2 regions of the Mumia qirimensis genome follow, and region 1 is predicted to be linked to the other one. Evidence: predicted binding sites of a transcription regulator. Region 1 holds the regulator's gene; the other holds the start of a gene.
What was found. The regulator LexA, encoded in region 1, represses DNA repair genes until DNA is damaged. The targets are predictions, from matches to a motif close to TCGAACANNTGTTCGA.

Region 1 (15,664 bases):
AGGCGAAGACCGTACGGCCGCCGTCGGCCGGCTCACAGGTGAAGACGCCGGTCCCGGAGACGACGCGGCCCGTGTGCGCGACCTCGCAGAGGCGCGGCGGCTCGGAGCGTATGACGTGCATCGTGTCGTCGAACCCGATCGGGCCGAGGCCGGTCCGGGCGATCATCTCGTCACCGACGACTCGCACCGTGGTCGCCGGGATCCACTCGCCCTGGCGCTCCCAGTCGGTGACGTACGACCACACCGCGTCCGGCGGCGCGTCGATCACGACCTCGCCGACAACGACCCCGAGGGCGGGTGTCGCGACAGACGGTCGATCGGCCATGGTCGTCAGCGCGCCGTCTCGTCGGAGCGCCACCCGGCGTAGCCCAGCACGATCAGGCGCATCTGGCGGCGCGCCTCGGTCTCGATCTCCTCGAGCACCTCGGGGCGGTCCGGCGACTCGATGATCTGCTCGGCGGTCGAGACCATGATGTTGACGAACAGCCTCGACGCGGTCAGGACGTCCTCGCTGCGCCAGGTCTCGAGGTGCGGGAAGGTCCGCAGGTCGACGGCCAGCTCGCTCACGTACAGGCGCAGCTCGTCGCGGATGCGGTGGCGTACGGCGGGGACCCCGCCGAAGCGCTCGCGGGCGACGAAGGCGAAGTGAGACCGGTGCGACCGGACCTGGATCGCGATGATCGCGGCGGAGGCGGCGATGACGTCCTTGTACGTCCGAGGATCCTGGCGCGCCTCGCGGAGCATGCCCCGTAGGGTGTCGAACGACTGGTCGACCAGCGCGAGGCCCAGTTCCTCCATGCTGGCGAAGTGACGGTAGAACGCGGTCGGCACCACCCCGGCGCGACGGGTCACCTGACGAAGGCTGACTCCTGCGAACCCGTGCTCGTCCGTGAGCTCGAGCGCGGCGTCCAGCAGCGCCTGGCGGGTGCGCTCCTTCTGCTCGTGGCGCGTCAGGGCGTCGTCGGTCTCGTGCACTCGCGCACCTTATCGCTGTCACGTGCGACACGACGTTCGTCGGTGGTCACGTGACGACGACGTGGTGCGCGAGGTGACGCACGATGCGTTCGACCGACTCGTCCGTCACTCCGCGGTCTTCCGTGAGCAGGAGGAGGCGGAATCCAGCCGCGAGCGCGACGATCATCGTGTTCATGTCGTCGGGGGACAGACCCGATCGGAGCTGACCGCGCCGTTCGAACAGGCGGAGGACGAGCCGGAGCTCGGTGCGCAGCGACCCGTACTCACGCGCGAGCTCCGTGCTCTGCGCGACGGCCTCCGACGGTCCGTACGCTGCCGCGTGGCGCACTGCCCACGCGACCAGCGTCGCCCGATCCGTCTCCGTACTCGGCACCAGGGCTCGGACGAAACCGAGGAGTGCCTCGTCGGGAGGTGCGTCGAGATCGAGCATGTCGACGTCGAGGCGCCAGTCCTCGGTCAGCATCGTCGCCACAGTGGCATGCAGCTCAGCCTGCGTGGGGAAGTGGTGGCGCAGCGTGCCGATGCCGATCTCGGCGCGACCCGCGACGGCGCGGACGGTGAGGGCGCTCCACCCGGACTCGTGGACGATCTGACGCGCCGCCTGCAAGATCGCCACTCGGGGGCGCTCGTCCATGGCCTCCCTGACCAGCCGCGAGAGACGCAGACGTCTTCGCGATTTCTAGTACGCCGTACTAGTACAACGTACCAATTCCGGCGACGACGTCCCTGGCTTCTCCACAGAGCCAGATCGGCGCCCGCGTAGACTCGTGGAGTGACCAGCTTCGCGTGGCTCAAGGGCCATGGCACCGAGAACGACTTCGTGCTCCTCCCCGATCCGGACGGGACGGTGCACGGCGATCTCGACCCCGGTTTCGTGGCCGCGCTGTGCGACCGACGCCGCGGTCTGGGCGCCGACGGCATCCTCCGGGTCGTGCGCTCGACCGCCGACGGCGGGGCCGAGTGGTTCATGGACTACCGCAACGCCGACGGTTCGATCGCCGAGATGTGCGGCAACGGCGTACGCGTCTTCGCCCGTTATCTCGCTGACGAGGGGCTCGTCGACACCTCGGGCCCGGTGCCCGTGGCCACCCGCGACGGCATCAAGGTCGTGACGTACGAGGTGGAGCCCGTCGAGACCATCGCCATAGACATGGGGGCTCCGCGGCTCCTCGGCGAGTCGAAGGTCGCGGTCGACGGACGTTCGTACGCCGCCCGGCACGTGGATGTGGGCAACCCGCACGCCGTGGCGTTCGTCGACGACCTGGCTGATGCCGGCACCCTGCTGGTCGAGCCGCAGTACGACACCGAGGTGTATCCGGCGGGCGTCAACATCGAGTTCGTCGAGCGGCGCGGGCCGCAGCACGTCGCGATGCGGGTCCACGAGCGCGGTGCCGGCGAGACCAGGTCCTGCGGGACCGGAGCCGTGGCTGTCGCCCTGGCCGCTGCCGCGGCAGATGGTGTCGACCCCGCCGATGGTGACGTGACCTATCGGGTCGACGTGCTCGGCGGCACCCTCCACATCACCTGGCGAGGCGACGGTCACGCCGTCCTGGCAGGCCCCGCGGTGATAATTGCTCGCGGCGACATGACGTGGCTGGGATGATCGACGGCATCGCCGACGTTGCAAGGATCAGATGACTGCGCACAACGAACCCACGTACGAGACCGACACCACGCCGGTCGAGCCGCCCACGCCCGCCCCGCTGCTCGAGCAAGACCCCGAGACCCACGACGGCGAGCAGTTCGATCTCGCCGACCGCAACTCGCTCCGGCGTGTTGCGGGACTGTCGACCGAGCTCGAGGACATCAGCGAGGTCGAGTACCGCCAGTTGCGCCTCGAGCGCGTCGTGCTCGTCGGCGTCTGGACCGAGGGGTCGGCGACCGATGCCGAGAACTCCCTCGCGGAGCTGAAGGCCCTCGCCGAGACCGCCGGATCCGAGGTGCTCGACGGGCTGATCCAGCGTCGACAGCGCCCCGACCCCGCGACGTACATCGGCCGCGGCAAGGTCGAGGAGCTCACCGAGATCGTCCTGGCGACCGGTGCCGACACCGTGGTCTGCGACGGTGAGCTCGCTCCGAGCCAGCTGCGCAACCTGGAGGACCGGACCAAGGTCAAGGTCGTCGACCGTACGGCGCTGATCCTGGACATCTTCGCCCAGCACGCGAAGTCCCGAGAGGGCCGTGCGCAGGTCGAGCTGGCTCAGCTGCAGTACATGAAGCAGCGCCTGCGTGGATGGGGCGGCAACCTGTCTCGTCAGGCCGGTGGTCGCGTCGGTGGAGACGGCGGCGGCATCGGGTCGCGCGGTCCTGGTGAGACCAAGATCGAGACGGACCGGCGCCGCATCAACGACCGGATCGCCAAGCTGCGCCGCGAGCTCAAGGACATGCGGAGGACCCGCGACACGAAGCGCGCCAACCGGCAGCGCAACCGTGTGCCTGCGGTCGTGATCGCCGGCTACACGAACGCCGGCAAGTCGAGCCTCCTCAACCGGCTCACGCACGCCGGTGTGCTAGTCGAGGACGCGCTGTTCGCGACCCTGGATCCGACGACCCGACGTACGGAGACGTCCGACGGCCGCGAGTACACGCTCTCGGACACGGTCGGATTCGTCCGTCACCTCCCGCACCAGCTGATCGAGGCATTCCGCTCGACGCTGGAGGAGGTCGCCGACGCCGACCTGGTGCTGCATGTCGTGGACGGCTCGCACCCGGACCCGGAGGGTCAGATCAACGCGGTCCGCGAGGTCTTCGCCGACATCGACGCGCTGGGTGTCCCGGAGATCATCGTCGTCAACAAGGCGGACGCTGCAGATCCGCTGGTCCTCTCACGCCTGCTCGCTCGCGAGCCGCACGCTGTCGTCGTGTCTGCGCGGACGGGCGAGGGCATCGAGGAGCTGCTCGGCGCTGTCGAGGCCGACCTGCCGTTGCCGGCGGTCAAGATCGACGTCGTGCTGCCCTACTCCCGTGGCGATCTGCTCAACCAGATCCACCTGCACGGCGAGATCGACACGATCGAGCACACCCCGGACGGCACGCACGTCATCGCGCGCGTCCACGACGGCCTCGCCGGCGCCGTCGCCGAGTACGCCTGACCCTTCGCTGGTCGAGGCGCGAAGCGATCGAGACCAAAAGACCGTGCGCCGAGCACCGCGTCCCCTCCAGGAACGGTGCCCGGCGCACGGCCGGTCTAGCAGCAGATGATCAGTCGCTGCCGGGGATCCCCGACTCCGGCGGCGTGCCCGGCTCGTCGGTGAACTCCTCGATCTCGGCGTCGCCGACGTCCGTCTTGAGGATCGGCGTCTTGTCCTCCGCGCTGCCATCAGCGTCGAGCTGGACGAGCTTCATGCCGCCGATGCCGGCGTGACGGTCCTCGGAGTAACGGAACGGCACATAGTTCGGACCATCGAGGTCCGCACCGTCCTGCTCGAAGACGTCCACGATGCCCTCGCGGCTGATGTCCTCACCCGCACGCTGCATCGCGTCGACGACCGTGTAGGCCTCGGACATGCCGTAGATCTTGTAGTTCGTCAGCGGCGAGCCGTCTCCGTACTCGTCCCAGACCTTCTGCCACAGCTGGGTCCACGGATCGTCCGTGTCGTCGCTCTCAGGCATGTACGAGGTGGTGTAGATGCCGGTGAGCGGGCTGCTCCCCTTGACGGCGCCCTCGGAGAACTTCTCCAGCAGCGACCCGACCAGGCCCGGGTCGGAGCCGACGTTGGTGTAGAACCAGGTCGGCTTGTAGTTCAGCTTCATCGACACGAGCTGCGAGAGCGCCGTGTACGAAGGGACGTTGAACCCGACGACGAGGTCGGCGCCGGACTTCTGCAGCTCCGCGATCTGCGGGCCCACGTCGGTGTTGCCCGGGACGTACTTGACCTCGGAGACGATCTGGTCCTCGATGAACTGCTTGAGGCCCTTCGTGCCGTCCTCGCCCAGCTCGTCGTCCTGACCGAACACGCCGACCTTGGCGTCAGGCATGTTCTCGGCGATGTACTGGCCGATGATCTTGCCCTCGGACTCGTAGTCGGGCTGCCAACCGAAGGTCATCGGCAGCTCCTCGGGGTTGTCCCAGAGGATCGAGCCGGACGAGACCGTCAGGTCGGGAACGCCCTCGGAGTTGAGGAAGTTCGTGACGGCCTGGTGCGTCGGCGTGCCCAGTCCGCCGACCACCGCGAAGACCTGGTCCTTGAGGACGAGCTCGTTGACGACCTCGGTCGTCTTGGCCGGGTTGTAGCCGTCGTCCTTCGCGATGAACTCGATCTCGCGGTCGTTGACGCCCCCCTCGGCGTTGACGAAGTCGTAGTACGCCTTGTGGCCGAGCGGGATCTCGCTGTAGCCGGGCGCTGCCACGCCCGTGAGCGGGAAGTGGCCGCCGATCTTGATCGAGTCGTCAGTGATGCCGGGAACACTCCCGCCACCGCCGTCGCCGTCACCGCCGCCGCACGCGGCGACGACCAGAGCGGAGGCTGCCAGAGCGGCCCCGAGTGCGAGCCGGCGACTCCTGCGCGCCGGCATGGGCTGATGAGCCATGGATCTCATCCCTTCTTGGTGGGTGTTGCGGTGAGTTGACGACGGGCGCGTTGGCGGCGCCATGCCATCGAGAGGGTCCCCATGACGCCGCCAGGTGCGAGCAGCATGACGAGGACGAGGACGATCCCGTAGATCAGCGGTGACATCTGAGCCGACTGGGTGTCGGAAAGTCCCGACTCGGTCGAGAGGTCGGTGACCAACGGGGGCAGGAAGACCAGCACGGCTGAGCCGATGAATGCGCCGGTGATGCTGCCGAGGCCGCCGATGACCACGGCCGTGAGGAGCGAGAGCGACAGGACGAGCGTGAAGACGGTGGGCGCCGCGAGGCGGACCACCATCGCCATGACGGCGCCGGCCAGCCCGGCGTACGCGGCGCTGATCACGAACGCCTGCACGCGGGTACGGCCGAGGTTGATGCCGGCGATCTCCGCGGCGACCTCCTGGTCACGGACGGCCCGCCAGTGGCGGCCGACCTTGGAGCGACCCAGGTTGAGGGCGAAGAACAGGGCGATCACGAGGGCGAACAGCCCCAGGTAGGCAACGTACTTCGATCCCGTGGCGAAGGTGCCTGATACGGCATCGATGAACGAGACGAACCACTCGGGTGGCTGCGGCGCGACGACGGTGAGGCCGGCCTCGCCGTTGAAGGTGCCCTTGTAGTACAGCGCGACGCTCGGGAGCGCGATGGCGAACGCGAGGGTCGCACCGGCGAGGTACGGACCGTGGAGGCGTGCGGCGCCGATGCCGACGACGAACCCGACCAGCGACGTCACGAGGATCGCCGCGAGGGCGATCACCGGGAAGGGGAGCGGCGAGTCGGTGTCGAGCATCAGCGCGGTCGTGTAGGCACCGACCGCCATCAGCGCGCCGTGGCCGAGCGAGATCTGTCCGTTGAGGCCGGTGAGCGCGGTCAGGCCGATCGCCGCGATGGTGAAGTAGGTGACCGACGACAGCTGCGTGTTGGTGTAGGCGTCGGTGGACTCGAGCAGGACGACCCCGATCACGAGGACACCGAGCGACACCAGCAGGCTTCGTACGAGGTTGAGGCCGACCAGTCGCTGCATCGCCGACGGGCCGCGGGGAGCAGCGGGTACGGCGGTAGTGATGTCGGTCGACATCAGACCCTCCTTGCCTGGGTGCTGGAGAAGAGGCCGCCGGGCTTGAGCAGCAGCACGGCGATGAGGACGACGAAGGCGCCGATCGTGACGAGGCCGGGCGCGAGGTATCCGGAGACCAGCGAGTTCACGGTGCCGAGGATGAGACCCCCGACGACTGCTCCGATCGGGCTGTCGAGCCCGCCGATGACGGCGGCGATGAATCCGAAGGCGATGAGCGACTCCATGTAGCTGGGGTAGATGAACGACCCGGACGCGACGAGGATGCCGGCGACCGATCCGACGAGTCCGGCGAGCGCCCACCCGAACGTCAGCAGGTGGGAGACCCTGACGCCGAGGATGCGGGAGACCTCGCCGTCGAACGCGGCGGCACGCATCGTCAGGCCGAGCTGCGTCTTCTGGAAGAGCAGGGTGAGCCCGACGACGACGACCCCGACGGTGCAGAGCACGAAGATGCTGGTCGGTGTCAGCGCGAGGTTGAGGTCGCCGACCTGGAACCCGGACAGCCCCACCGGGGACGAGAAGGACTGGTAGTCCGACCCGAACAGGATCGCGGCCAGCGCCTGGATGGCGACGTACAGGCCGAGGGTGGCGATGACGATATTGAGCTCCATGCCGCCCTCGAGGGGACGGATCACGACGCGCTCGAGGACCGCGCCGATGATGAAGCCCGCGACGAGCGCTCCTGCGAACGCGGCCCAGTACGGGAAGTCGCGGTTCATCAGGGTGAGCGCGATGTAGGTGGTGAACATGGCCTGCGAGCCCTGCGCGAAGTTGACGATGCGCGTCGAGCGGAAGATCAGCACCAGCGCCAGCGCGAAGGCCGCGATGACGATGCCCTGGGTGATCCCGTTGAGCAGGACGTTGATGAAGTGCTGCACGGTGTCCTCCTCAGAACCCGAGGTACGAGTGGCGCAGGGTGGCGTCGTTCTGGAGGACCTCGGCCGACTCGGTCACGACGACCTTGCCGAGGTTCAGGACGACACCTGTGTGCGCGATGGACAGGGCGCTGCGGGCGTTCTGCTCGACGAGGAGCACGGTGAGCCCGGAGTCGTTCACGAGGGCGCGGACCAGGTTGAAGATCTGCGCGACGATCCGCGGTGCCAGGCCGAGCGACGGCTCGTCGAGGAGCAGCAGCGTGGGCCGCGACAGCAGCGCTCGCGCGATCACGAGCATCTGCCGCTCACCGCCCGACAGCGTGTGCGCCTGGGCGCTGCGGCGGTCGCCGAGCACCGGGAACAGCTGGTAGGCGTCGTCGAGCGTCCGGACCGGGGCCGGCACGTCGTTCGGACGTTTGGCCGCGCCCCGCATGCCGAGGCGCAGGTTCTCCTCGATGGTGAGCTCGGCGATGACGCCGCGCCCCTCGGGGACGTGCGCCATGCCGCGGTGCACCATCGACTCGGTCGGCTTGCCGGTGATGTCGGTGCCGTCCAGCGTGATGGTGCCGTCGACCGGCTTGACGAGCCCCGAGACCGTCCGCAGCAGCGAGGTCTTGCCGGCGCCGTTCGCGCCGAGGACCGCGGTGATCTGGCCGGCGCCCACGGTGACGTCGACGGAGTCGAGCGCCTTCACGGGGCCGTACGTCGTGGTGAGGTTCTTGATCTCGAGCACGCTCATGCCCCCTTCGCCGTGTCGGAGCCGCCGTGCGAACCGGTCGCGAGCAGGGTCGTGTCGATCTCCGCGCCCGCGGACACCTCGGCGCCGAGGTAGGCGGCGATGACCTTCGGGTCGTCCCGCACCTCGGCCGGAGTGCCCCGGGCGATGACCTGCCCGAAGTCGAGGACCGTGATCTGGTCGCAGATCCGCATGACCAGGTCCATGTGGTGCTCGACGATCAGCACCGACATGCGGGACGTCAGCTGGCGTACGAGGTCGCCGAGCTCGTCCATCTCGCCCTCGGAGAGGCCGGCCGCGGGCTCGTCGAGGAGCAGCAGGCGCGGCTCCGAGACGAGGGCGCGGGCGAGCGCGACCTTCTTCTGGTCCGGGTAGGGCAGCATCCCGGGATAGCGGGGGGCGAGGTGTGCGGCGCCGAGGTCCGAGAGCGTCTGCATCGCTCGCTCTTGCAGCGCTTCCTCGTCGCGCCGGGCGCGGGGGAGCCCGAACGCGGCCGAGACGAAGCCGCTGGTCGATCGGACCCCGGCGCCCGTCATCACGTTCTCCAGGGCGCTCATGCCGGGGAACAGCCCGACGCCCTGGAGAGTGCGTGCGATGCCGAGACCGGCGAGGTCGTGGGCGTGGAGGTTGGTGAGCTCTCGCTCGTCCCAGGTCAGTCCGCCGGCATCCGGCTTCACGAAGCCGCAGCAGACGTTGAACAGGGTGGTCTTGCCGGCGCCGTTGGGTCCGATGACGCCGTGGACCTGGCCGGGCTCGACGGTGAGGCTGACGTCGTCGAGGGCGACGAGGCCGCCGAATCGTACGGTGACACCTTTCGCGATGTAGTGGCTTGCGCGGTGCTGACGTGAGTCGCCACCCGAAGGTGATGACTCAGGATCGGGCTCGATGGGAGGGGTCACGCGAGTCCTTCCGGATGTGTCGTGTGGAGCGGGGTGTGACCCCGACCACATGGCAGCGTTGCCCGCCGAACGCTACCGATCTCCCACAGGTAAGCAAGCGCTTAGTCCGAGCTAGAGGTGAATCGTTACCGGAGCGTGACGCGGGGTCGAAGCGGATCGCTTGTTTGCCGCGTGGACGGTTGCTGGCCGCGACCATCTTGCGTACGTTGCCGCCCCGCCTCGCCGCCTCCGACACCTGTGGGTCGCGGGTCCCGTCGGCGGTCGCCGGTCGCTAGGCTTCGGCAGTGACCTCGTCGATCTCGGACCAGCCAGCCGCGACTGCCGACGCCTCGCGGGTCGAGCGCGTACGCGAGGTGCTGCACGCCGCGGTCGGAGCGGTCGGAGGCGTCGAACGCCCAGGTCAGGTCCAGATGGCGCAAGCCGTGTCGGACGCGTTCGCGACCGGTCAGCACCTCCTGGTGCAGGCCGGCACGGGCACGGGCAAGTCGCTCGGCTACCTCGTGCCCAGCCTGCTCCACGACCGCCGTGTGGTCGTCGCGACCGCCACGCTCAACCTCCAGCACCAGCTCGTCGAGCGCGACATCCCGGCGCTGCTCGCCGGTGCGTCCACGGTGCTCGGTCGCGCGCCGCACGCCGCGGTCGTGAAGGGTCGCGGCAACTACGCCTGCCTGCACCGCATCCGCGAGGGTGCGCCCGACGACCAGGGCGTGCTGATCGAGGCGCCCACCGGCTCGCTGGGCGAGGAGGTCGTCACGCTCCGCGCGTGGGCCGAGGAGGAGTCCGACCGCGGCGGCGTCGGCGACCGTGACTCGGCGCCGTCCCACACGGAGCGGGCCTGGCGTCAGGTCAGCGTGCACGCGCGCGAGTGCCTGGGCGCGAGCCGGTGCCCGTACGCGGGGGAGTGCTTCGCCGAGGCCGCTCGCGACCACGCGGCGGACGCCGACCTCGTCGTCACCAACCACGCGCTGCTCGCGATCGACGCGATCGACGGCGTCCCGATGCTTCCGGAGTACGACACCGTGGTCGTCGACGAGGCCCACGAGCTCGTCGCCCGCGTGACCCAGGCGTCGACCGCCGACCTGTCGCCGCCGATGGTGGAGCGCGCGGCGAGGCGAGCGCGCTCGTTCGTACGCGGCCGCGAGGCGGACGACCTCGAGGACGCGTCCGACGCCTTGCGCGACGCACTCGAGGCGACCGGGCCCGGCCGGATCGCGTCACCGTCCGACCAGCTCGCCGATGCGCTCTCGCTCGTCCGTGACGCTGCGCGCGACTGTCACTCGTCGATGCCGAAGGAGCCGAAGGAGTCCGGCGACGGTGACGCCGCTCGCCAGCAGGCGAAGGCGATGGTCGACGACGTGCGCAAGGTCGCCGAGCGCATGGCTGCCGCGTCCGAGTCAGACGTCCTGTGGCTGGCAGAGCGTGACGGGTCCCGAGGTGGCAACGAGCTGCGGATCGCACCGATCGACGTCGCGCTCACCCTGCGCGACAAGCTGTTCGGCGAGAACACGGTCGTCATGACGAGCGCGACGCTCAAGCTGGGTGGCGGGTTTGATCCGGTCGCCCGCACCGTCGGCCTGTGGGGTGCGGACAAGGTCGAGGAGGGTGAGGTGCCCGCGCCGCAGGGCGCCGGCAAGGCCGATGCGTCCGATGACGACGTCGCCGACGACCGCGAGTCCGGCGACGACAGGATCGGCGGTTTCGCGTGGCGCGCCATCGACGTGGGCTCGCCGTTCGACTACGCGAAGCAGGGCATGCTCTACGTCGCGCGACACCTGCCGCCGCCCGGGCGCGACGGGATGGGCGGCGCGACGACCGACGAGATCGTCGACCTCGTACGCGCTGCCGGAGGACGGACTCTGGGCTTGTTCTCGTCGCGTCGGGGTGCGGAGGCCGCGACCGAGGCGGTGCGCGAACGCATGCCCGACCTCGAGGTGCTCTGCCAAGGCGACGCGCAGTTGCCGGAGCTGGCCCGCAGGTTCGTCGAGGACCCTCGGACCTGCCTCTTCGGGACACTGAGCCTGTGGCAGGGCATCGACCTGCCAGGGGCCACGTGCCAGCTGGTGATCATCGACCGCATCCCGTTCCCGAGGCCCGACGACCCGTTGATGAGCGCGCGTCAGCGTCTCGTCGAACGGCAGGGCGGTAACGGCTTCATGCAGGTCGCCGCGACCCATGCCGCGCTCCTGCTGGCGCAGGGAGCGGGGCGGTTGATCCGGCGCGCCGACGACCGCGGCGTGGTCGCGGTGCTCGACTCGCGTCTGGCGACGGCACGGTACGGCAGCTTCTTGGCGTCGTCGATGCCGCCGATGTGGCGGACCGTGGACCGTGCCCAGGTGCTCTCCGCGCTCCAGCGCCTGGACGCCGCTGCGTCCTGATCTCGCCGGCGCGCGAGGGGGCACGGGACCGAGGGGATCCCGCGCCCCCGCACACGGCGCGCGGGGTCAGACGCGCCGCATGACCGTGGTGACCTTGCCGAGGATCGTGGCGTCAGTGCCGTCGATGGGCTCGTACGCGGGGTTGTGCGGCAGCAGCCACACCTCGCCGTTCTTGCGCTGCAGGGTCTTGACCGTCGCCTCCCCGTCGATCAGCGCGGCGACGATCTCGCCGTTCTCGGCGGTCGGCTGCTGACGGATCACGACGTAGTCGCCGTCGCAGATCGCTGCCTCGACCATCGAGTCGCCGCGGACCTCGAGCATGAAGAGCGTGCCGTCGCCGACCAAAGTGCGGGGGAGCGGCATGACCTCTTCGACGCGCTCCTCGGCGAGGATCGGCCCGCCTGCTGCGATGCGGCCGACCATCGGGACGTACGCGGGGGCGGGGCGGGCGTCGCCGGCGCCGGTGTCGTCGAACCCGAAGTCGAGCGCGTCGCCGATCGAACGGCGCGCCGCGAGCACGTCCGGGAGGAACACCTCGATCGCGCGCGGCCGGTTGGGGTCGCGACGCACGAACCCGTTGCGTTCGAGGACCTTGAGCTGGTGGGCGACCGAGGAGACGCTGGCAAGACCGACCGCGGCGCCGATCTCGCGCATGCTCGGCGGATAGCCGCGCTGCTCGATGGACTCGCGGATGATCTCGAGGACTCGGCGCTGGCGAGGGGTCAGGCCACTCGCGTCCGGCGGTCCGTCGGGGAGCTCGGAAACCTCGGCTTTGGTCATGGGCCTGACATTAGACCCGGCCGACGACACGATCAAACATATGTTCGATCAGCGTGTCGACGCCGACACGTCGAAAGTTTGTTCGAACGGGTCCTTCAAAAGTGTCACCGGGTGTGGTTATCTTCGTACGCATGTTCGATCGAACGCCTGTTCGGCTCAGGCTCCGGGCTCCGGGCTGATCGCCTACCTCGCGTCGGTCGGACAGGCCCCACGAGTCCGAGACACGGAGGACACGATGAGCACCGTCCGCACCACCCTTGATCGCCCCGCCGGCCACGCCGGAGACCTCGAGCGCGCCGACCGCACGGTCGTCGCGCTCGACACGCCGTTGATGCGCGCCGTCGAGCGCCATCCTGCCGGGCGGGCGCTCGTCGACGGTCCCCGGACGGCGCCGCGCTCCGCACCTCCTCGGCCGACTCCGCGTCCCGCCTCCCGGCCCGCCTACCGGTTGACGCGACGAGGTCGCCTCGCCGTCTTCGCTGCGGCGCTGCTCGCTGTGGGCGGTCTGACCGTCGGGTTGGGGACGCAGGTGATCGCCACCTCCGACGCCGGCGATCCGGTGCCGAGCCGGGCGGTCGTGGTCCAGCCGGGCGAGACCGTCTGGGACCTTGCTGCCGACGCCAACCCGAGCGGCGACATCCGTGAGACCGTCCACGACATCGCCGAGCTCAACTCGCTCGAGAGTGCAGGCGAGGTCGCGGCAGGCTCGACCATCTACATCCCGCTCTACTGAGTCGATCGGTCTACCGACCGTGGCCGGGCGCTTCGACCTCAACGATGTCGCGCATCCACGCGCCGATGGCGGCCATATCGGTGAGGACGTCATCGCGGGTGCATGCCGGAGCACCTTCGTCCCACTCGGCCACCACGGCGTACGCAAGCGTCCGGGCGGGGCCGGAGACCAGGCCGACGTCTCCCCGGACGGTGGAGATCGTGCCGGTCTTGTTCCACAGCACGATTCCCCGGTCCGGTTCGGCGTGAGCGAGGGGGTCCAGTCCGAAGGCGCTCGCGACCATCGACAGGTCGGTGTTCGTGGCGAGCCAACCGGTCACGTGCTCGCTCACGGCGGACGAGATGACCTCGCGGCGGTGCAAGCGCGCGCAGAGCTGGGCGAGGTCTGTCGCGCAGCCGACCGAGAGCGTCGGTGGGTGCGACGGTCCGCGGTCGTCGCGGACGCGGTCGAGCAGCCGGCTCCGTGCCATCCCGATCCGTTCGGCCGTCGCGGTCACGGCGTCCATCCCGATGCGGCGCAGCAGCACGTTCGTGGCCAGGTTGTCACTGACGGCGCCGACGAGTCGGCAGACGTCGACGACGGGCAGGGCTTCGGTCGCCAGGAGGTGCCACAGCCCCGAGTCGGCGACCCAGTCCTCCTCTGTACGAGTCAGGGGTTCCGCGGGGTCCAACGCCCCGGTGGCGATCTGGTGCGCGGCCTCGACGAGCAGCACCAGCTTGCCGATGCTCGCCGTACGCAGCACCAGGTCTGGCTCGACCGACGCGAGCACCGTGTCGGCGTCCGCGTCACGCACCTCGACGGTCCATCGCAGGCCGTCGCGAAGCGGCGGGAGCGGCGGGAGCGGCGCGGTCATCCTGCGTCGCCCGTCGGCGTCGTACGGTCTGCGTGCCCGAGCTCGCGATCAGGGTCGATCTGGTCGCGGACCCGGCGCTTGAGCTCCGCAGCGTCCGGGAACCCGCCGTCGGTCTTGCGGTCCCAGACGACGTGGTCGTCCACCGTGATCCGGAAGACCCCTCCGGTCTTGGGGACCAGCGTGACCGCGCCGAGCTCGGTGCTGAAGGTGCTGAGCAGCTCCTGCGCCATCCATCCGGCGCGCAGCAGCCACTGGCACATCGTGCAGTAGACGATCTCCACGCGGGGGAGGGAGGGGTCTCGATCGACTTCGTCGCCTCGACCAGCGGGGGAGGCCGCGCCTGCACCAGCGGGGGAGGCCGCGCCTGCACCAGCGGGGGAGGCGGGGGTGGTCATCCGAACGCCTTACGGAGGCTCGCAAGGAAGGCGTCGACGTCCTCGCTGGTGGTGTCCCACGAGCACATCCACCGGGACTCGACGAGGTCCGGATGGGCTCCGGGGCGCCAGTCGTAGAACGGGTGCTCGGCGCGCACGACGTCAGCGACCGCCTTCGGCAACGTCGGGAAGACGACGTTCGCCTGCGTCGGCTGCTCGACGTGCAGGAGCGGCGCACCCGACTCGTGCACCCGGCCGTCCGCGGCGAGCTCGACGGCGAGCGAGTCGACGCCGGCACGCATCTGAGAGGCGCGTGCGTTCGACGCGGTGGCGTTGCGGAGCCAGAGGTCGTCCTCCGGGTCGAGGAGGGCGGCGAGCTGCGCCGAGACGTACCGCATCTTCGAGGCGAGCTGCATCGACGTCTTGCGCATGAACTCGAGCCCGGAGACGGCATCGGGCGCGAGGACGACGACGGCTTCACCGAGCAGGATGCCGTTCTTGGTGCCGCCGAAGGACAGGGCGTCGATGCCGAGCTCGGTCGTGAGGGCGCCGAGACCGACGCCGAGGTGTGCGGCGGCGTTGGCGATGCGGGACCCGTCGACGTGGACCCGCATCCCGTACGCGTGGGCGGCGTCGACGATGCGGCGTACCTCGTCGATCGAGTACACCGTGCCGAGCTCGGTGGACTGCGTCAGCGACACCGCCAGTGGCTGCGCACGGTGCGGGTCGCCGAGGTTGGCGGCGTACTGGTCGAGCGCGTCGGTCGTCAGCTTGCCGTCGGGCGCCGAGACGGGGAGCAGCTTGATGCCGGCGACGCGTTCGGGGGCGGCGTTCTCGTCGGTGTGCAGGTGGGCGACGTCGGTGACGATCGCCGACCCCCAGCGGGGGAGGAGCGCGCCGAGGGAGACGACGTTGGCGCCGGTGCCGTTGAACACCGGGTACGCCTGGGCCTGGTCGCCGAAGTGGTGTCGTACGACCTCGCCGAGGCGTGCGGTCCAGCGGTCGTCGCCGTACGAGACGACGTGCCCGGTGTTGGCCGCGGCGACGGCCTCGAGGATCGCCGGGTGGGCGGGGGCGTAGTTGTCGGATGCGAATGCTGCCACGCCCGCCAGCCTATTCGGCGGGCGGGCGGAGGCTTCGGCGGCAGCGTGTCAGGCGGTGCCGACAGGGTTCAGGCTGCGCTGTCAGGAGTCGGCGAGGAGCTTGTCCAGGCGGACGAACCCCTCCTCCATGCCTCCCTCCATGCCGGACTGGACCATGCCGTCGCGGTCCTCGACGGAAGCGAAGGCGCTCGTCGCCTCCATCCGGGTGGTGCCGTCGCCGAGGTCGACGAAGCGCAGCGTCTCCAGCGACACGTGCCCGGGCACCCCCTCGTACTCGAAGGTGCGGGTGATGCCGTTCTCCACGGAAGGCTCA
Region 2 (15,664 bases), 2.2 Mb from region 1:
CCCGAGGCGAGGGTCGGAGTAGAGCAGGTACGCGGTGCGGTGGAGCGCGACGACCGTCTTGCCGGTGCCTGGCCCTCCGTCGACGACCAGAGCGCCGCGCGACCCGGCCCGGATGATCGCGTCCTGGTCGGACTGGATCGTCCCGAGCACGTCACGCATCCGAGGAGACCGGGCGCTCGCGAGACTCGCGATGAATGCCGACTGGTCGTCCAGGGCGGCCGTCTCCGAGAAGCCGTCCGGGGTGAACACCTCGTCCCAGTAGTCGGTGACGCGGCCTCGGGTCCAGCGGTACCGGCGCCGGCTCGCCAGGCCCATCGGGTTGGCGTGGGTCGCCCCGAAGAACGGCTCCGCCGCGGGTGACCGCCAGTCGATCAGAAGCCGGCGGCCGTCGCTGTCCGTGAGGCCGAGCCGCCCGACGTACACGACGTCACCGTCCTCGAGGACCATGCGACCGAGACAGAGGTCGAGGCCGAAGCGACGCAGGACGCGCAGCCGAGCCGTCAGCCGGTGCACCTCCAGGTCCCGGTCCATCGCGGCCTGGCCCTTGCCGCCGGGCTCCTTGAGCGTGGCGTCGAGACGTTCTGTGAGCTCGGCGATCGAGGCCTCGAGACTGGCCCCGATCGCCGCGAGGTGGCGCTCGTCGTCGCTGATCAGTGCGGGGTCGGACTTGGGTGCGAGATCGTCGGGAAGGTCGAAGGCGCTGAGAGTCACGAGGACGATTGTGCGACGCGACACGGGCCTTGCCACAAGCCCCGGGGTGCGCTATACGTTGGGAGTGGAAGGGGTCCTCGACCCCTTCCTTCTCTATGTCTCCCCTGCGTGCCTCACTGCCTCAGTGGTGGAACGTCGGGTGCTGCCCCGTGGTGGGCATGGGGGCGTTCAGCCCGTCGAGATACTCCACCTCGGTCCGGATGTCGTCGAGCAGCTGGGCAGCCAGCGAATGGCTCAGCCCGTTGCGCACGACGATGCGCTGCACCGTGACGTCGACGAGGTCGGCCGGCATCGGGTACGCCGGGACGAGCCATCCCTTCATCCGCAGCCGGTCGGACAGGTGGTAGAGGTTCCAGTTCTCGGTGTGGCCGTCCTTGAGCCGCCACGCGAAGACGGGGATGTCGCTCCCGTCGTTCCACAGGTCGAAGGCGTCGAACTTCGCGATCTCCGACGAGAGGTACTGCGCGACGTCCGAGCACGTCTGCTGGACGGCGCGGTAGCCCTCCCACCCGAGCCGCAGGAACAGGTAGTACTGAAGGAGCACCTGTGCGCCGGGCCGGGAGAAGTTGATCGCCAGCGTCGGCATGTCGCCGCCCAGGTAGCTCACCCGGAAGACGAGGTCCTCCGGCAGCGCGTCGGTGTCGCGCCAGACGATCCACCCGACACCCGGGTAGACCAGGCCGTACTTGTGCCCCGACGTGTTGATCGACGCCACGCGGTCGACCCGGAAGTCCCACGCGAGGTCCGGCTGGACGAACGGCGCGATCATCGCCCCGGACGCCCCGTCGACGTGGATGGGGACGTCGAGGCCGGTGTCCTCCTGGATCTTGTCGAGCGCGGCGGCGATCTCCGTGACCGGCTCGTAGGCGCCGGTGTAGGTGACGCCCATGATCACGACGACGCCGATCGTGTTCTCGTCGACGTACTTGTCGAGCTCGTGCCCGTCGAGGCAGCGGTGGTCGTCGCTGATCGGGACGTAGCGTGCCTCGACGTCGAAGTAGTTGCAGAACTTCTCCCAGCACACCTGCACGGCGCTCGACATCACGAGGTTGGGACGGTCGCTCGACTTCCCCGCCTCCGTGCGGGCGTGCCGCCATCGGCGCTTGAGCGCGAGTCCGCCGAGCATGCACGCCTCCGACGACCCGATCGTCGAGGTCCCTATCGTGTGCAGCGGGTCCGGCGCGTGCCAGAGGTCGGCGAGCATCGTCCAGCAGCGGGTCTCCACCGCCGCGGTCGCGGGGTACTCGTCCTTGTCGACCATGTTCTTGTCCGCCGCCTCCAGATAGAGGCGTCCTGCGTGGTCGTCCATCCAGGTGCCGACGAAGGTCGCGAGGTTCAGGCGGGCGTTCCCGTCGAGCATCGCGTCGTCGTGGACGATCTGGTAGGCGGTCTCGGGCAGGAGCGAGTACTCCGGCATCTTGAAACGCGGGACGGAGGTCGCCTCTCCTTCGCGGGCGAAGATGGGGTTGACGCTCACGTCACGGGCTGCAGCGTGGTCTCGGTCGTACGCCGCGTGCTCTTCGGGCCGTAGGGGCATGGCGATTCCCTCTCGCTGGAGTGCAGCGCGGGGCCGCGCGGCAGTCGAAACACATCGTGGCGCTCCGCCCCGTCGCCCGCACCCCGAGACGACCCGGGCTGCCGTGGGGTGCGCCGTTAGACTGTCCTGGGCGCGACGTGGCGTCCTGCCACAACCATCGCAACACACATCCGAGGTACGTTCGTGGGCATTGTCGTGCAGAAGTACGGCGGCTCGTCGGTGTCCGACGCCGCCAGCATCAAGCGCGTCGCGCAGCGCATCGTCGCCACCAAGAAGGCCGGCCACGACGTCGTCGTGGTCGTCTCCGCCATGGGCGACACGACGGACGAGCTCCTCGACCTCGCCCACGACGTGTCGCCGCTGCCCGACGGGCGCGAGCTCGACATGCTGCTGACGGCCGGTGAGCGCATCTCCATGGCCCTGCTCGCGATGGCGATCGGCAACCTCGGCCAGCAGGCCCAGTCGTTCACGGGTTCGCAGGCCGGGGTGATCACCGACTCCGAGCACGGCAAGGCCAAGATCATCGACGTCTCCCCGGGCCGCATCACGAAGGCGGTCGGCGAGGGCGCGGTGGCGATCGTCGCCGGCTTCCAGGGCGTCTCCCAGGACAGCAAGGACATCACCACGCTCGGACGCGGCGGCTCCGACACGACCGCCGTCGCTCTCGCTGCCGCCCTCGAGGCCGACGTCTGCGAGATCTACACCGACGTCGACGGCATCTTCACCGCCGACCCCCGGATCGTCCCGACCGCCCGCCGCATCCCGGTCATCTCGTACGAGGAGACGCTGGAGATGGCGGCCAACGGCGCCAAGATCCTGCACCTGCGCTGCGTCGAGTACGCGCGCCGCAACAACATGCCGATCCACGTCCGCTCCTCGTTCTCCTCCAAGGTGGGGACGTGGGTCGTGAGCGCGGAGCGGATGTCCGAAATCTTGAACGAAGGCGATGGGGAGGCCCCCGTGATGGAGCAAGCGATCATCTCTGGCGTTGCGCACGACCGCAGCGAAGCCAAGATCACCGTGGTCGGGGTCCCCGACAAGGTCGGTGAGGCCGCCCGCATCTTCGAGACGCTGGCAGATGCGCAGATCAACCTGGACATGATCGTCCAGAACGTGTCGGCCGCCGCGACCGGTCTCACCGACATCTCGTTCACGCTCCCGCGCGCGGACGGGCAGACCGCCATGACGACGCTGGCGCGCCTCAAGGACGAGGTCGGCTACGCCCAGCTCCAGTACGACGACGGGGTCGGCAAGATCTCGCTCGTCGGTGCCGGCATGCGGACGAACCCCGGCATCTCCGCGAAGTTCTTCAAGGCGATCGCCGACGCCGGGGTCAACATCGAGATGATCTCGACCTCCGAGATCAGAATCTCGGTTGTCGTCAACGAGCAGCAGATCGATGATGCGGTGAGTGCCGCGCACCGCGCGTTCGACCTGGACTCGGACGAGGTCGAGGCCGTCGTCTACGGCGGCTCCGGCCGCTGACAAGGAGCACAGAACCATGGCCAACGGGCTGAAGATCGGCGTCGTCGGAGCGACCGGGCAGGTCGGCGGCGTCATGCGCACGCTGCTCCAGGAGCGCGCGTTCCCGATCGACGAGATCCGCTTCTTCGCCTCCGAGCGCTCGGCCGGCAAGACGCTCTCGTACGCCGGTCAGGACATCGTGATCGAGGATGCGGCGACGGCCGACCCGACCGGGCTCGACGTCGCGCTGTTCTCGGCCGGAGCGACGATGTCCCGCGTCCAGGCGACCCGGTTCGCCGAGGCCGGCGTGACGGTCATCGACAACTCGTCGGCCTGGCGCAAGGACCCCGAGGTCCCGCTGGTCGTGTCGGAGGTCAACCCCGAGGCGATCGATCAGGCCGTCAAGGGCATCATCGCCAACCCCAACTGCACCACGATGGCAGCGATGCCGGTCCTCAAGCCGCTGCACGACGCCGCCGGTCTCGTCCGGCTCGTCGCGAGCACCTACCAGGCGGTCTCCGGCTCCGGTCTCGGCGGCGTCGAGGAGCTGGCGACCCAGGTCGAGAAGGCCGTCGCCGGCGCTCGCGCGCTCACGTACGACGGGTCGGCGGTGGACTTCCCGGAGCCCCAGAAGTATGTCGCACCGATCGCGTTCGACGTCATCCCGCTCGCGGGCTCGATCGTGGACGACGGCACCGAGGAGACCGACGAGGAGCAGAAGCTCCGCAACGAGTCGCGCAAGATCCTCGGCATCCCCGACCTCCGGGTCGCCGGCACCTGCGTGCGGGTGCCCGTCTTCACCGGTCACTCGCTGTCGCTGAACGTCGAGTTCGCCGAGGCGATCACGCCCGATCGTGCACGGGCCCTGCTCGCCGAGGCGCCGGGCGTGCAGCTCGTCGACGTGCCGACCCCGCTCCAGGCCGCCGGCGCGGACCCCAGCCTCGTCGGCCGGATCCGCCAGGACGCCAGCATCGACGGAGACCGCGGGATCGTGCTGTTCATCAGCAACGACAACCTCCGCAAGGGAGCGGCGCTCAACACCATCCAGATCGCCGAGCTCATCGCTGCTCGATGACAGAGCGCTGCTCGGTGACGGGGGTGCCCGATGCTGACGCGGTGAGCGCCGCAGCCCCGGTCGTACGCCGTCGGGTCGCCGACGACGTCCCGGCGCTCGTCGACGTCCTCGCGCTCGTCCACGAGCGTGACCGCTACCCGATCATGCGCACGAACGTGAGGGCGGGGTGGCTGACCGCACCCGACGGCCCCGCGTGGACCGTGGAGCTCGACGGCGTCGTCGTCGGGCAGGCCGCCCTTCAGGTCGGAGCCGACCCCGTCTCGGCCGCCGCCCTGGGCGTCGACCCAGCGGAGGCGCTGACGTTGTCACGGTTCTTCGTGTCGCCCGCTGCCCGGGGGACGGGAGCCGCCGGCGCGCTCCTGGACACCGTCGAGTCGTACGCCGCCCGCACCGAGCGCGCCCTCGCGCTCGAGGCGGTCGCCCACAGCGTGGCGGCACGGGCGTTGTACGCGGCGCGCGGGTGGACGCCGCTCGGATCGTACGAGGTGCGGTGGTTCGGCGACGACGGCCCGGCGTTCGACGCGTACCGGTTCGTGCTCCCCGCCCGCCAGCGCGGGCTGCAGCGGTCCGACGATGTGCAACGATCGGACGCGTGAGCGAGATCCTTCCCACCGGCGACCCGTGGGGTCGCTTCACGCGCGACCCGCGCGATCCCGAGGTGTCCGGCTTACGCGCCGGTGATGCCGACCGCGCCGTGCTCGCCGACGTGCTCGGCGAGGCGTTCGCGGACGGCAGGTTGAGCCGCGAGGAGTACGACGAGCGGGCCGAGAGTGCCGAGCGCCTGCGGACCTTCGGCGACATGCTCCCACTGATGGACGACCTCGTGCCGGCGACCGGTGCGGCGGCGCCGCCGGTGCGTCGCAGCGGCCCCGACCTCGAGCGCGAGGCGGTGAAGGCGTACGAGCGCAAACGACGCGACGCGTGGGTCGAGTCGATCACGATCACGCTGATCTGCACCGGGATCTGGCTGGCGATCAGCTTCGCGGGTGGCTGGAACCCTCACTTCCCGTGGCCGATCATCGTCGCCGTTATCGCGTTCGCCGACGCGATCGAGAAGTCGGCCAGCCGCGACAAGTACGTCGCCAAGGAGCGCGCGAAGCTCGAGCGCAAGGTCCGCCGGCAGCAGCGCAAGGAGCTTCCCGGCTCCTGATGCCCGGGCCACCGCCCGCGGAACGTCCCGGCAGGTCGGGACACCGAGCCCTGGGACCCGGGACGCCGGGACCGCGACAGTGCTCTGGTCAACAACGACCAGAAAGGCACAGTCATGAAGGATCCGACGTCCATGGGCGAGGTCTTCCTCGCCGACCCTCCGGGGACCACGCAGTCCGCAACCCCGGTCCGTACGCGCGCCTGGGCCGTCAGCGGCATCGCCGCCGCCGCCCTCGGGCTGGTGACGATCGTGGTGTCGATGGGCCTGTGGGACCCCGATCTCGACTACTCGGACCCCACGGCGATCGCCAACCGGCTCGCTGACGCCAAGGGTCAGCTGATCGTCATGCACGTCGCGATGCTCACCGGCATGGTGGGCCTCGTCGTCTTCGGGCTCGGTCTGGTGCGGCGGCTCAACGCCGCGCTGCCGTCCGGGAGCCTGCTCGGCGGCGTCGCCGCGGCCGGCATCGGGCTGACGGCCGTCGCGAACCTGCTGGGCTCGGGACTCGACACGGAGTTCCTGTTCGCCGCCGACGTCGTCGAGAAGGACGTTCCGGAGACCATCGCCTTCTACAACCACTGGATCGCGACGATCCCGTGGCTGTGGGTCGGCGCGGGCCTCGCCGGTGTGGCGATCGCCGTCGCGGCGTTCAAGCACGGCGCTGCGCCGCGCTGGATCGGCATCGTCGGTGCGACGCTCGGCGGTCTCACCCTGCTCGTCGGCATCTCGCCGCTGCAGTACATGGCTGGCTTCGTCGGACCTCTCTGGCTGCTCGTCACGGCGATCGGCTTCACCGTCGGCGACAGGGCGTACCGGAACGCCGCGGCATGACGCGACCGGCAGGGAGGAGCGGGATCCTGGCCGCCGGATCGGGGGAACCGGCCGGCCAGGTGGCGGGAACGAGCCCGTGGAAAGCACCAACGGGGGCGGGCTCGTTCCCCTATCGTCGGAGGATCATGGACGATCCTGCGGCGCCCGCCAGCTCCCTGTCGGACACCGTTCCGGTCCCTGCCCAAGGGTCCCCGCGCGCAGCACGCGCGGTGGCCCTCGTGGCCTGGGTGCTCGGCCTCGGCGCGTCGTTGATCTACCTGATGACGACGCCGTCGATCGGCCCGGACGCGCTCTTCCTTTTCGTCGACGCCAGCGTGGCGCTCGTGTACGGCACCGTGGCCGCTGCGCTCCTGGCGCGGCGGCGCCATCCCGTCGCGTGGCTGCTGGCGGTGGCCGCTGTCGGCGGCGGGATGGCGGCGTTCGGAGGGGCGTACCGAGGTGCCGTGGCCGTCTGGGGGTGGCCGTCGCTGACCTGGGTCGAGTCGTGGTTCAGCTGGGCGTGGGTGCCCGGCACCCTGGCGCTTTTCGTCGTCGTCCCGTGGCTGCTGCGCGACCGCGCGCTCGGGCCGTGGTCGCGCACCGGTCTCGCGCTCGGCGTGGTCACGACGCTGGCGCTCACCGGGCAGCGGCTCCTCTTCCCGATGTCCGACCCACGGGGTCTCCTCGCTGTCACGATCGTCCTCGGGCTCCTCACGGCGGCGGCGGTCGCCTGGCGCGCGCGCCACGAGCCGGCCGAGCGGGACCGGGTGGCCCTGGGGTGGCTCACGCTCGGCGTGACCGCGATGTCGCTCTCGTTCGTGCCGCTCCTCTGGTACGCGATCCCGCCGTGGACGATGGCCGTGACGCACCTCGTCTGCCAGGTGCTCTTCTCCGGCGCGATCCTCGTCGTGGTCCTCCGTCAGCAGCTGTGGGGCATCGACATCGCGGTGAGCCGGGCGCTCGTCGCCGCCATCCTCGTCGTCCTCCTCGTCGGCGCGTACGTCCTCGCGGTGCTCGGTGTGCAGCAGGCCGTGGGCGACGAGCAGGCGAGCCAGGTCGCGGCCGCGGTGGTCGTCGTCCTCGCCGCGCCGTTCCTGCGCCAGTGGGCGGGCAGCCGTGTCGGTGCGCTCGTGTACGGCGACGCGCTGCAACCGCACCGTGCGATGACCCGGATCGGTGCGGGGTTCGCCTCCGACGACGAGCGCGAGCTGCTGGACGTGCTCGTCGCGCAGGTCGCGAGCTCGCTGCGGCTGCAGTCGGTCGCGCTGCGGGTGGGTGACGTCGACGTGGCGTCGTACGGCGTGCCGTCCTCCAACGCCCTCGACCTGCCGGTCGTGCACCGTGGTCAGGAGACCGGTCGGCTCGTCGTGACCGTGCCGCCCGGCGAGTGGCTCGGCACGCGCACCGTGAAGGCCATCGAGGACCTCGGCGACCTGCTGGCGGCCGGTCTCGCCCTGACCCTCGCGCTCCGCGACGCCGATGCGGCCCGCGAGCGCCTGACGACGGCACGGCTCCAGGAGCGCAAGGTCATCCGCCGCGAGCTCCACGACGGGCTGGGCCCTTGGCTCGCGGGGCTGCGCCTCGGCATCCAGGGCGTACGCAACGCGCTGCGGACCGATCCCGACCTCGCCGAGTCGCTGCTCGTCAGCCTGTCGAGCGAGCTCGATCAACGCATCGAGGACGTCCGCGTCCTCTCCCACAGCCTCCTCCCGCCGGCCATCGAGCAGCTCGGGCTCGGTCCGGCGCTCCAGGAGATGGCCGCGCGGTGGCGTCAGAACGGCATGGGCGTCACGCTGCGCTGCGGCTCGCTGCCGCGCCTCGGGATGCCCGTCGCGTCTGCGGCGTACGCGATCGCGAGCGAGTCGGTGACCAACGCCGCCAAGCACAGCGGTGCCGACGCCTGCACGATCGTGGTGAGCGCCGACGAACGCGCCCTCCGGGTGGTGTGCACCGACGACGGCCGCGGCATCGCACGCCAGGCACGCGAAGGCGTCGGCCTCCGGGCCATGATGGAGCGCGCGAGCGAGCTCGGTGGTCAGGTCGTGGTGTCCGCGCACGGCGTCCGCGGGACCCGCGTGGAGGCGTCGCTGCCGCTCGTCCCCCGTGCCGAGGAGCCGCTGCCGCCGCAGCGGGCCGAAGCGCCCGAAGGAGTCTCGTGACCGATCCGATCCGTGTGGTCGTCGTCGACGACCACCCCGTGTTCCGGCTGGGGATCGCCGGGCTCCTCAGCTCGCTCGACGGCATCGAGCTCGTCGGCCAGGCGGAAGGGCCCGACCAGGCGAGGGCGCAGATCGACGGATCCGTCGACGTCGTCCTCATGGACCTCGACCTCGCCGGGGAGTCCGGTGTGGTCCTCACCCGCGAGCTCGTCGCCGCGCACCCGGGCCTCAAGGTGCTGGTCGTGACGATGCACGAGGACGACGTGTCGGTGCTGGCCGCGATGCGGGCCGGAGCGCGTGGCTACCTGCTCAAGTCGTCGGCACCGGACCGGTTGGAGCGGGCGATCCGCGGTGTGGCCGTCGGTGACCTCGTCGTCGGTCACGGTGTCGCGGACCGCGCGCTCTCGTACGTCGCGTCACCCCCGTCGGGGGGCTCCGCGAGCGGGCCGCGTCCGTTCCCCGAGCTCACCGACCGCGAGCTGGAGGTGCTCGACCTGGTGGCACGCGGCATGGGCAACGCGGCGATCGCCCGGACGCTCTCGCTCAGTGAGAAGACGGTCCGTAACCACGTCTCGAACCTCCTGACGAAACTTGGCGTGCGAGACCGCGCCGGAGCCGTAGCCACAGCACGGGACGCTGGCCTCGGTGCCGGGGTGTGAGCCCGACGGCGCTCATCGGACGCTCGTCTTCCGGCTCGTGCTGCGCAGGAGGTCGAGCGCACGCTGCGGCCGGTCGGTGATGATGCCCTCGACGCCGGCGTCAGCCGCGCGCAGGATCGCCGCGCGCGCGTTCGCCGTCCAGACGTAGGTCTCGAGGCCCGCGAGCTGCGCACGGCGCACGTAGCTGGAGCTCACCGTCCCGTACCAGGGGTTCACCGCTGACGCCCAGGCCTCGAGGACGGGCTGGCGCGGAGCGTGGTGCACCAGGAGGCCCCGCGGGACTTCCGGGAGGAGTCGACCGAACGTCCGCAGGGACGCTGCGTCGAAGCTCTGGACGGTGACGGCGACGCCGGGCGAGAAGCACGACAGGACGTCCGCGACCGCGGGGACCAGGTCGGGCTGGGTCTCCGGGTGCTTGATCTCCAGGAGCAGCCCGACACCGGTCGCGCGGAGGGCGTCGAGCACCTGCTCCAGCGTCGGCACGGGTTCGCCGGCGAAGGTGTCGCCGCGCCAGGAGCCGGCGTCGAGCTGACGGATCTCTGCGTAGGTGAAGGTGGACACGGGGTCATCGGCGCGGTGCGGGAACCGCCGCGCGATGTCGGTCGTGCGCGCGAGCGTCGCGTCGTGGAGCACGACGGGGACCCCGTCGCGCGTGGACTGGACGTCGACCTCGACCGCATCGACGCCGATCATGACCGCTGCTCGGACAGCGGCGAGCGTGTTCTCCGGCGCGACGTCGTTCGCGCCCCGGTGCGCGACGACTCGTGGTCGGCGCATCGTGGTGATCTGCTCGTTCATGCTTCGAGCGTCGCCAGAGGTGGTGGAGCAGGGGCGAGGCGCGGGTGGACGGGAGGTGAATGCTGCCTGAGATCTGGCCAAGAGTGGCGGCGGAGTATGCGAACATGTGTTCGATGGACGACCGAGCGAAAGACCGCCTGAACGACGCGGCGCGATGAACGGCGAGGCGACGATCCTGCACGCCGACCTCGACTCGTTCTTCGCGTCGGTCGAGCAGCGCGACGATCCCGCCTTGCGGGGCCGTCCGGTCCTGGTCGGGGGCGGGGTGGTGGTCGCCGCGAGCTACGAGGCCAAGGCCTACGGGGTGCGGACCCCCATGGGCATCGTCGAGGCCAAGTCGCTGTGCCCGGGCGCGGTCGTCGCGTCACCCCGGTTCGACGCGTACTCGGCGGCGAGCAAGGCCGTCTTCGAGGTCTTTCGCGACACCACGCCGCTGGTCGACCCGGTGTCGATCGACGAGGCTTTCCTCGAGGTCGGCGGGCTCGCCCGTCTCGTCGGGTCGCCGGAGTCGATCGCGGCCGGGTTGCGGCAGCGTGTGCGCGACGAGGTGGGGCTGCCGATCACGGTCGGGATCGCCCGGACGAAGTTCCTCGCCAAGGTCGCGAGCGCGTTCGCGAAGCCGGACGGCCTCCTCGTGGTGCCGGTCGAGGGCGAGCGCGCCTTCCTGCACCCGCTCCCCGTCGAGCGGATGTGGGGCGTGGGCGTCAAGACCGCCACCAAGCTGCGCGCGCGAGGCGTCGAACGCATCGGCGACCTCGCCGCCGTCCCGCCGCACGCGCTCGCCTCGTACGTCGGCCGCGCCGCCGCGTACCACCTCCACGCGCTGGCCAACGGGCGCGACCCGCGCCCCGTGGTCACCGGGACTCGTCGGCGCTCCGTGGGGGCTCAGCGGGCGCTGGGCCGCCGCCCGAAGACGATGTCCGAGATCGACTCCGCGCTCGCCGGCCTCGTCGACCGGGTGGCACGGCGGATGCGCAAGGCGGAGCGCGAGGGCCGTACGATCACGCTGCGGCTGCGCTTCGACGACTTCGAGCGCGCCACCCGGTCCCACACGCTCCCGCGGCCGACCGCACGCACGGAGCGCCTGCTCCTCGTCGCTCGCTCGCTCCTCGACGTCGCCGAGCCGATGATCGCCGAGCGCGGGTGCACGCTGGTCGGCGTCAGCGTCAGCGGGTTCGACCCGCAGGCGGGCGTGCAGCTCGAGCTGCCGTTCGGCGAGCCCGACACCGCGACCCTCGACCTCGCGCTGGACGACGTGCGCGAGCGGTTCGGCTCGGCGGCGGTCCTGCGGGGTTCGCTGGTCACCCGCGGCGAGGGCTTCGCGATGCCTACCCTCCCCGACTGACCGCGAGCCACTCTGTGCGTGTTCGCGTACGCACGCACAGCCGCGGACGCCTCACCCCGGGCGCCGATACCCTGGCCCGAGGAGGTTCCATGCTGATCGGGCGGGACGAGGAGCTCGGGATCCTTGCGGCCACGGTCGCGCACGCCCGAGCCGGGCGTTCACGCGTCGCCGTCGTCTCGGGAGCACCGGGCAGCGGCAAGTCGGCACTCCTCGACGCAGCGTCCGAGACGCTCGCCCCCGAGGCCACGGTGCTGCGCGCGGCGGGACACGTCGCCGAGTCGGACCTGCCGTACGCCGGCCTGCACCAGCTCCTTGCGCCGTACGAGTCGACCCTCGCCGCCCATCCCGATCCTCGCGCCCACGCGTTGGCCGGCGCCGTCGCGTTCAGCCTCGGCGACCCGACCGACCGCCTTCCCGTGGCGAGCTCGCTCGTGTGGTTCCTCTCGGAGCTGGCCACCGCGGGTCTCGTCGCGGTCGCGGTCGACGACGTGCAGTGGCTCGATGCGTCGACACGCCAGGCCCTCGTGTTCGCGGCGAGGCGCCTGGACGCCGATCCGGTCGTCTTCTGGTTCGTCACTCGAGCGCCGGTCAGCGAGGAGCTGCGGGGGATCGGTACGACCACCGTCCTCATGCCGCTCTCCCGCGAGGAGTCGCGGGAGCTGCTCCGGCTGCGCCACCCGGGGATGAGCGCCGTCGTCGCGGAGCGGATCGCCGTCGAGGCGGGTGGTCTGCCGCTCGCCCTCGCGGAGGCCCCGCTCGACCTGCGGGACGAGCAACGACGCGGGCGCGAGCCGCTCCCGGCCCGGCTCCGCATCGGTCCGTCCCTGGAGTCGTTGTACGCCCCACGCATCGAGGCGCTGTCGCAGTCGAGCCGGTTCGCGGTGCTGCTCGTCGCGCTCGACGACCTCGACGGTGCCACCACGAATCGTGCGTTGTCCGCGGCCGGGCTCACCTCCGTCGACCTCGATCCGGCCGAGAGGCTCGGACTCGTGACGCCTCGTGACGGCAGCTGGGTGCCGGTCCACCCGACACTGGGCGCGGCGGTCAAGGCCGCTGCGACCGTCGGCGACCTCGAACGCGCTCACAGCATCCTGGCGACCTGCTTCCGCGACGATCCCGTACGCCACGCCGCCCACCTCCGGCATGTCGGCCAGGTGGGTGACGCCAGCATCGTGGCCGCTCTCGTGGCTGCTGCCGAGCAGGCGACACGTCAAGGTGCGCCCGCGGAGGCGGCACTCGCCTGGGAGTCCGCGGCGGCCCATGAACCCTCCGCGGCCGAGCGCAGCAGGCTGGTGGCGCTCGCGGCGCAGGCGTACATGCAAGCCCGCGCGGCCGGGCCCGCGACACGCCTGCTGCGAACCCTTGTCGCCAGCGCTCCGCACGAGCTGGACCGGGCCCGGTGGGCGACGCTCCTGGTGATGGCCGCGCTCTGGTCGCAGGACGAGCCCCCGGTCGAGTCGGACCACTTCGCCCGCCTCGGACTCGACCTCGTACGACGGGGAGGCGAGCCCGCGGCCGTCGGACTCGACCTCGTGATCTCGCTGGTCTCCCACGGGATGGCATGGGGCGACGTCGCCCGCGCCACGGCGTACGCCGACCCCCTTCGTACGCTCGTCCCGGAGGAGCAGTTCCCCGTCGAGCAGCGCGCTCTCCTCGACGTCCTCGACCTGATGACCGGCGCCGAGGGCGCAGGTGAGTTCTTGCGTGGCGACTGGCTCGGCTCGGTCGACGGCGCCCGGTCGGACCCCACGCTTGCGCTCGGCTTCGCCGGGCTGGGACTGGCGCACCTCGGCGACCTCGACGGCTGCGTGGAGGTTGCCCGGCGGTGCGAGGAGCTGGCTCGGGTCACCGGCGGCCAGAGCGCCGCACGGTTGTCGACCAACGCGATCACGATGATCGTGTGGGAGCGGCGCGGTGAGTGGTCGCGCGCGGTGCTCGAGCTGTCTGCGGCGGGGCAGGCGGCGCGGGACCACGACTTCACCGGGCCCTACGCGCACATCCTGCTCCGGCACGCCTACATCCGGGCCTGTCAGGGTCTCGCTGACGAGTGTCAGGCGCTGCTGGCGCGCGGGGCGGAGGTGACCGAGCGTCAGAGCCCGGCGCTCGCGCACAGCGAGGCCTGTGTCCGCGGCATGCTGCTGCTGTCGACCGCGGACTTCTCCGCCGCGGCCACGGTCCTCGAGCAGGCCGCCGCGCTCGAGCGGGCGACCGGCGGCGAGAACCTCGCCTACACCTCGCGGTTCGTCAACCAGTTCGAGGCCTACTGGCACTGTGGCCGTGAGGGCGAGCTGCTCGGCGAGCTGGACGAGTACGAGAGGCGGGCCACGCGCGATCAGCATGGTCTGTCGCTCGCGTGGGCGGCGCGATGTCGTGCGCTGCTCGCCGGCCCGGCCGACGTCGACGCCGGCTTCGAGGAGGCGGTCCGCCTCCACGACGAGGCGACGTACGGGTTCGAGCGTGCCCGCGCGCAGCTCAGCTGGGGCCTGCGGCTGCGCAGGCTCCGGCGCAAGGCGGACGCCCGGGTGCAGCTCGACGCTGCGCTCGCCGAGTTCGTACGGCTCGGTGCTGACGCGTGGGAGGCGCGCGCCCGCTCGGAGCTGGCGGCCTGCGGGTCGCGGCGCGCGAACGTCGTCGATGCGGCGTCCCCGCTCGCAGCGCTCACCCCACGCGAGTTCGAGGTGGCGCGCGAGGTCGTCGCCGGCATGTCGAACGCGGACGCCGCGGAGCGCCTCGTGATCTCGCAGCGGACCGTCGAGTACCACCTCGCGAGCGTCTTCCGGAAGCTCGGGATCCGGGAGCGGACGGCGCTGAGCACCTTTTTCGACTGAGCGGTCCTCGCCACGGACGCTCACCCTGGTGGTCACCACGGATGTAGCGCGCGCTGCTCGATCGTGAGACTGCGAAGGTCATGACCGCAGCCGTTCGTACGAATCGAGCCCACCCATGCGCCGCCTCGCCCTCCTGACCGTCACGACCGTGATCGCGAGCACCCTCGCGGTCGGGAGCGGCAGCACGCCCGCGTACGCCGTCGCGCCGCCCGAGGCCGCGCCCTCGATCGCCGCGGGGAACGTGGCGTCGGTGGTGATCGGTCGCGACGGGCGCCCGTACGGGACGGGCGTGAACATCTACGGATCTCTCACCGGAACCGGCGCGCGGACGACGCTGACGCCGATGACGGGCCTTCCGGCGGGTGTCCGGGCGGTGTCGGTCGCCGCGGGCCCGACGTGGTTCTCACTGGTTCGCGGGTCCGACGGCCGGGTGTACGGGACGGGGTTGAACGACAACGGTCAGATCACCGGCTCGGGCCTCGCCACGTCACTTCGGCCGCTGTCCGGGATGCCGGCGGGGGTCCAGGCGGTCGACGTGGCAGCCGGCAACACCTTCACCCTCGTCCTCGGCTCCGACGGCGTGGTCCGCGGCACGGGGCACAACGGGAGCGGCCAGCTCACCGGGGCGGGCCATCGATCGACGTTGATGCCGCTGGTCGGGCTTCCTGCCGGCGTTCGGGCGAAGGCGATCGCCGCAGGCGCCGTGCACAGCCTCGTGGTGGGCGACAACGGGGTGGTCTACGGGGCCGGACTGAATGACCAGGGTCAGCTGACCGGCACCGGCAATCGCACGGTTCTGACGCCCCTGACCGGGTTCCCGGTCGGCAAGGTTCCCGTCGCGGTCGCAGCAGGGTGGCGCCACTCGGTCGTGCTGGCGAGCGACGGCAGGATGTACGGAACGGGGCTCAACGACGTCGGACAGCTGACCGGTACGAGCGGCGTCCGCACGACGTTGACGCTGATGCAGCCCCTCACGTTCGACGTCAACTTCGACGCCGTCGCCATCAGCGCCGGCGAGAAGCACACCGTCGCCCTCGGGGAGGACGGGGAGGCGTACGGGGTCGGGAGCAACGACCACAGCCAGGTCGGCGGCATCCCGCTGCATGTGACCTCCTTCCTGAACCTCAG

Region 2: a site for LexA is predicted at 10,462-10,477, ahead of dinB (DNA polymerase IV). Genes of this name have one in related genera too.

What each region holds. Positions count from the first base shown of each region.
Region 1 covers NZ_CP162023.1:2,741,159-2,756,822, reverse strand. Annotated here, with positions in the region: gene AB3M34_RS13280 (SRPBCC family protein) at 1-325, opposite strand, end outside; gene AB3M34_RS13275 (TetR family transcriptional regulator) at 331-975, opposite strand; gene AB3M34_RS13270 (TetR/AcrR family transcriptional regulator) at 1,022-1,609, opposite strand; gene dapF (diaminopimelate epimerase) at 1,748-2,578, shown strand; gene hflX (GTPase HflX) at 2,610-4,067, shown strand; gene AB3M34_RS13255 (ABC transporter substrate-binding protein) at 4,177-5,505, opposite strand; gene AB3M34_RS13250 (branched-chain amino acid ABC transporter permease) at 5,511-6,623, opposite strand; gene AB3M34_RS13245 (branched-chain amino acid ABC transporter permease) at 6,623-7,501, opposite strand; gene AB3M34_RS13240 (ABC transporter ATP-binding protein) at 7,512-8,237, opposite strand; gene AB3M34_RS13235 (ABC transporter ATP-binding protein) at 8,234-9,133, opposite strand; gene AB3M34_RS13230 (ATP-dependent DNA helicase) at 9,418-11,508, shown strand; gene lexA (transcriptional repressor LexA) at 11,575-12,288, opposite strand; gene AB3M34_RS13220 (LysM peptidoglycan-binding domain-containing protein) at 12,524-13,021, shown strand; gene AB3M34_RS13215 (serine hydrolase) at 13,032-13,874, opposite strand; gene AB3M34_RS13210 (SelT/SelW/SelH family protein) at 13,871-14,155, opposite strand; gene AB3M34_RS13205 (threonine aldolase family protein) at 14,266-15,351, opposite strand; gene AB3M34_RS13200 (SRPBCC domain-containing protein) at 15,433-15,664, opposite strand, start outside.
Region 2 covers NZ_CP162023.1:314,590-330,253, forward strand. Annotated here, with positions in the region: gene helR (RNA polymerase recycling motor ATPase HelR) at 1-711, opposite strand, end outside; gene AB3M34_RS01425 (glutamate decarboxylase) at 833-2,248, opposite strand; gene AB3M34_RS01430 (aspartate kinase) at 2,432-3,733, shown strand; gene AB3M34_RS01435 (aspartate-semialdehyde dehydrogenase) at 3,750-4,787, shown strand; gene AB3M34_RS01440 (GNAT family N-acetyltransferase) at 4,829-5,383, shown strand; gene AB3M34_RS01445 (DUF1707 SHOCT-like domain-containing protein) at 5,380-5,937, shown strand; gene AB3M34_RS01450 (hypothetical protein) at 6,052-6,768, shown strand; gene AB3M34_RS01455 (sensor histidine kinase) at 6,894-8,906, shown strand; gene AB3M34_RS01460 (response regulator) at 8,903-9,565, shown strand; gene AB3M34_RS01465 (glycerophosphodiester phosphodiesterase) at 9,578-10,363, opposite strand; gene dinB (DNA polymerase IV) at 10,518-11,708, shown strand; gene AB3M34_RS01475 (helix-turn-helix transcriptional regulator) at 11,798-14,536, shown strand; gene AB3M34_RS01480 (hypothetical protein) at 14,652-15,664, shown strand, end outside.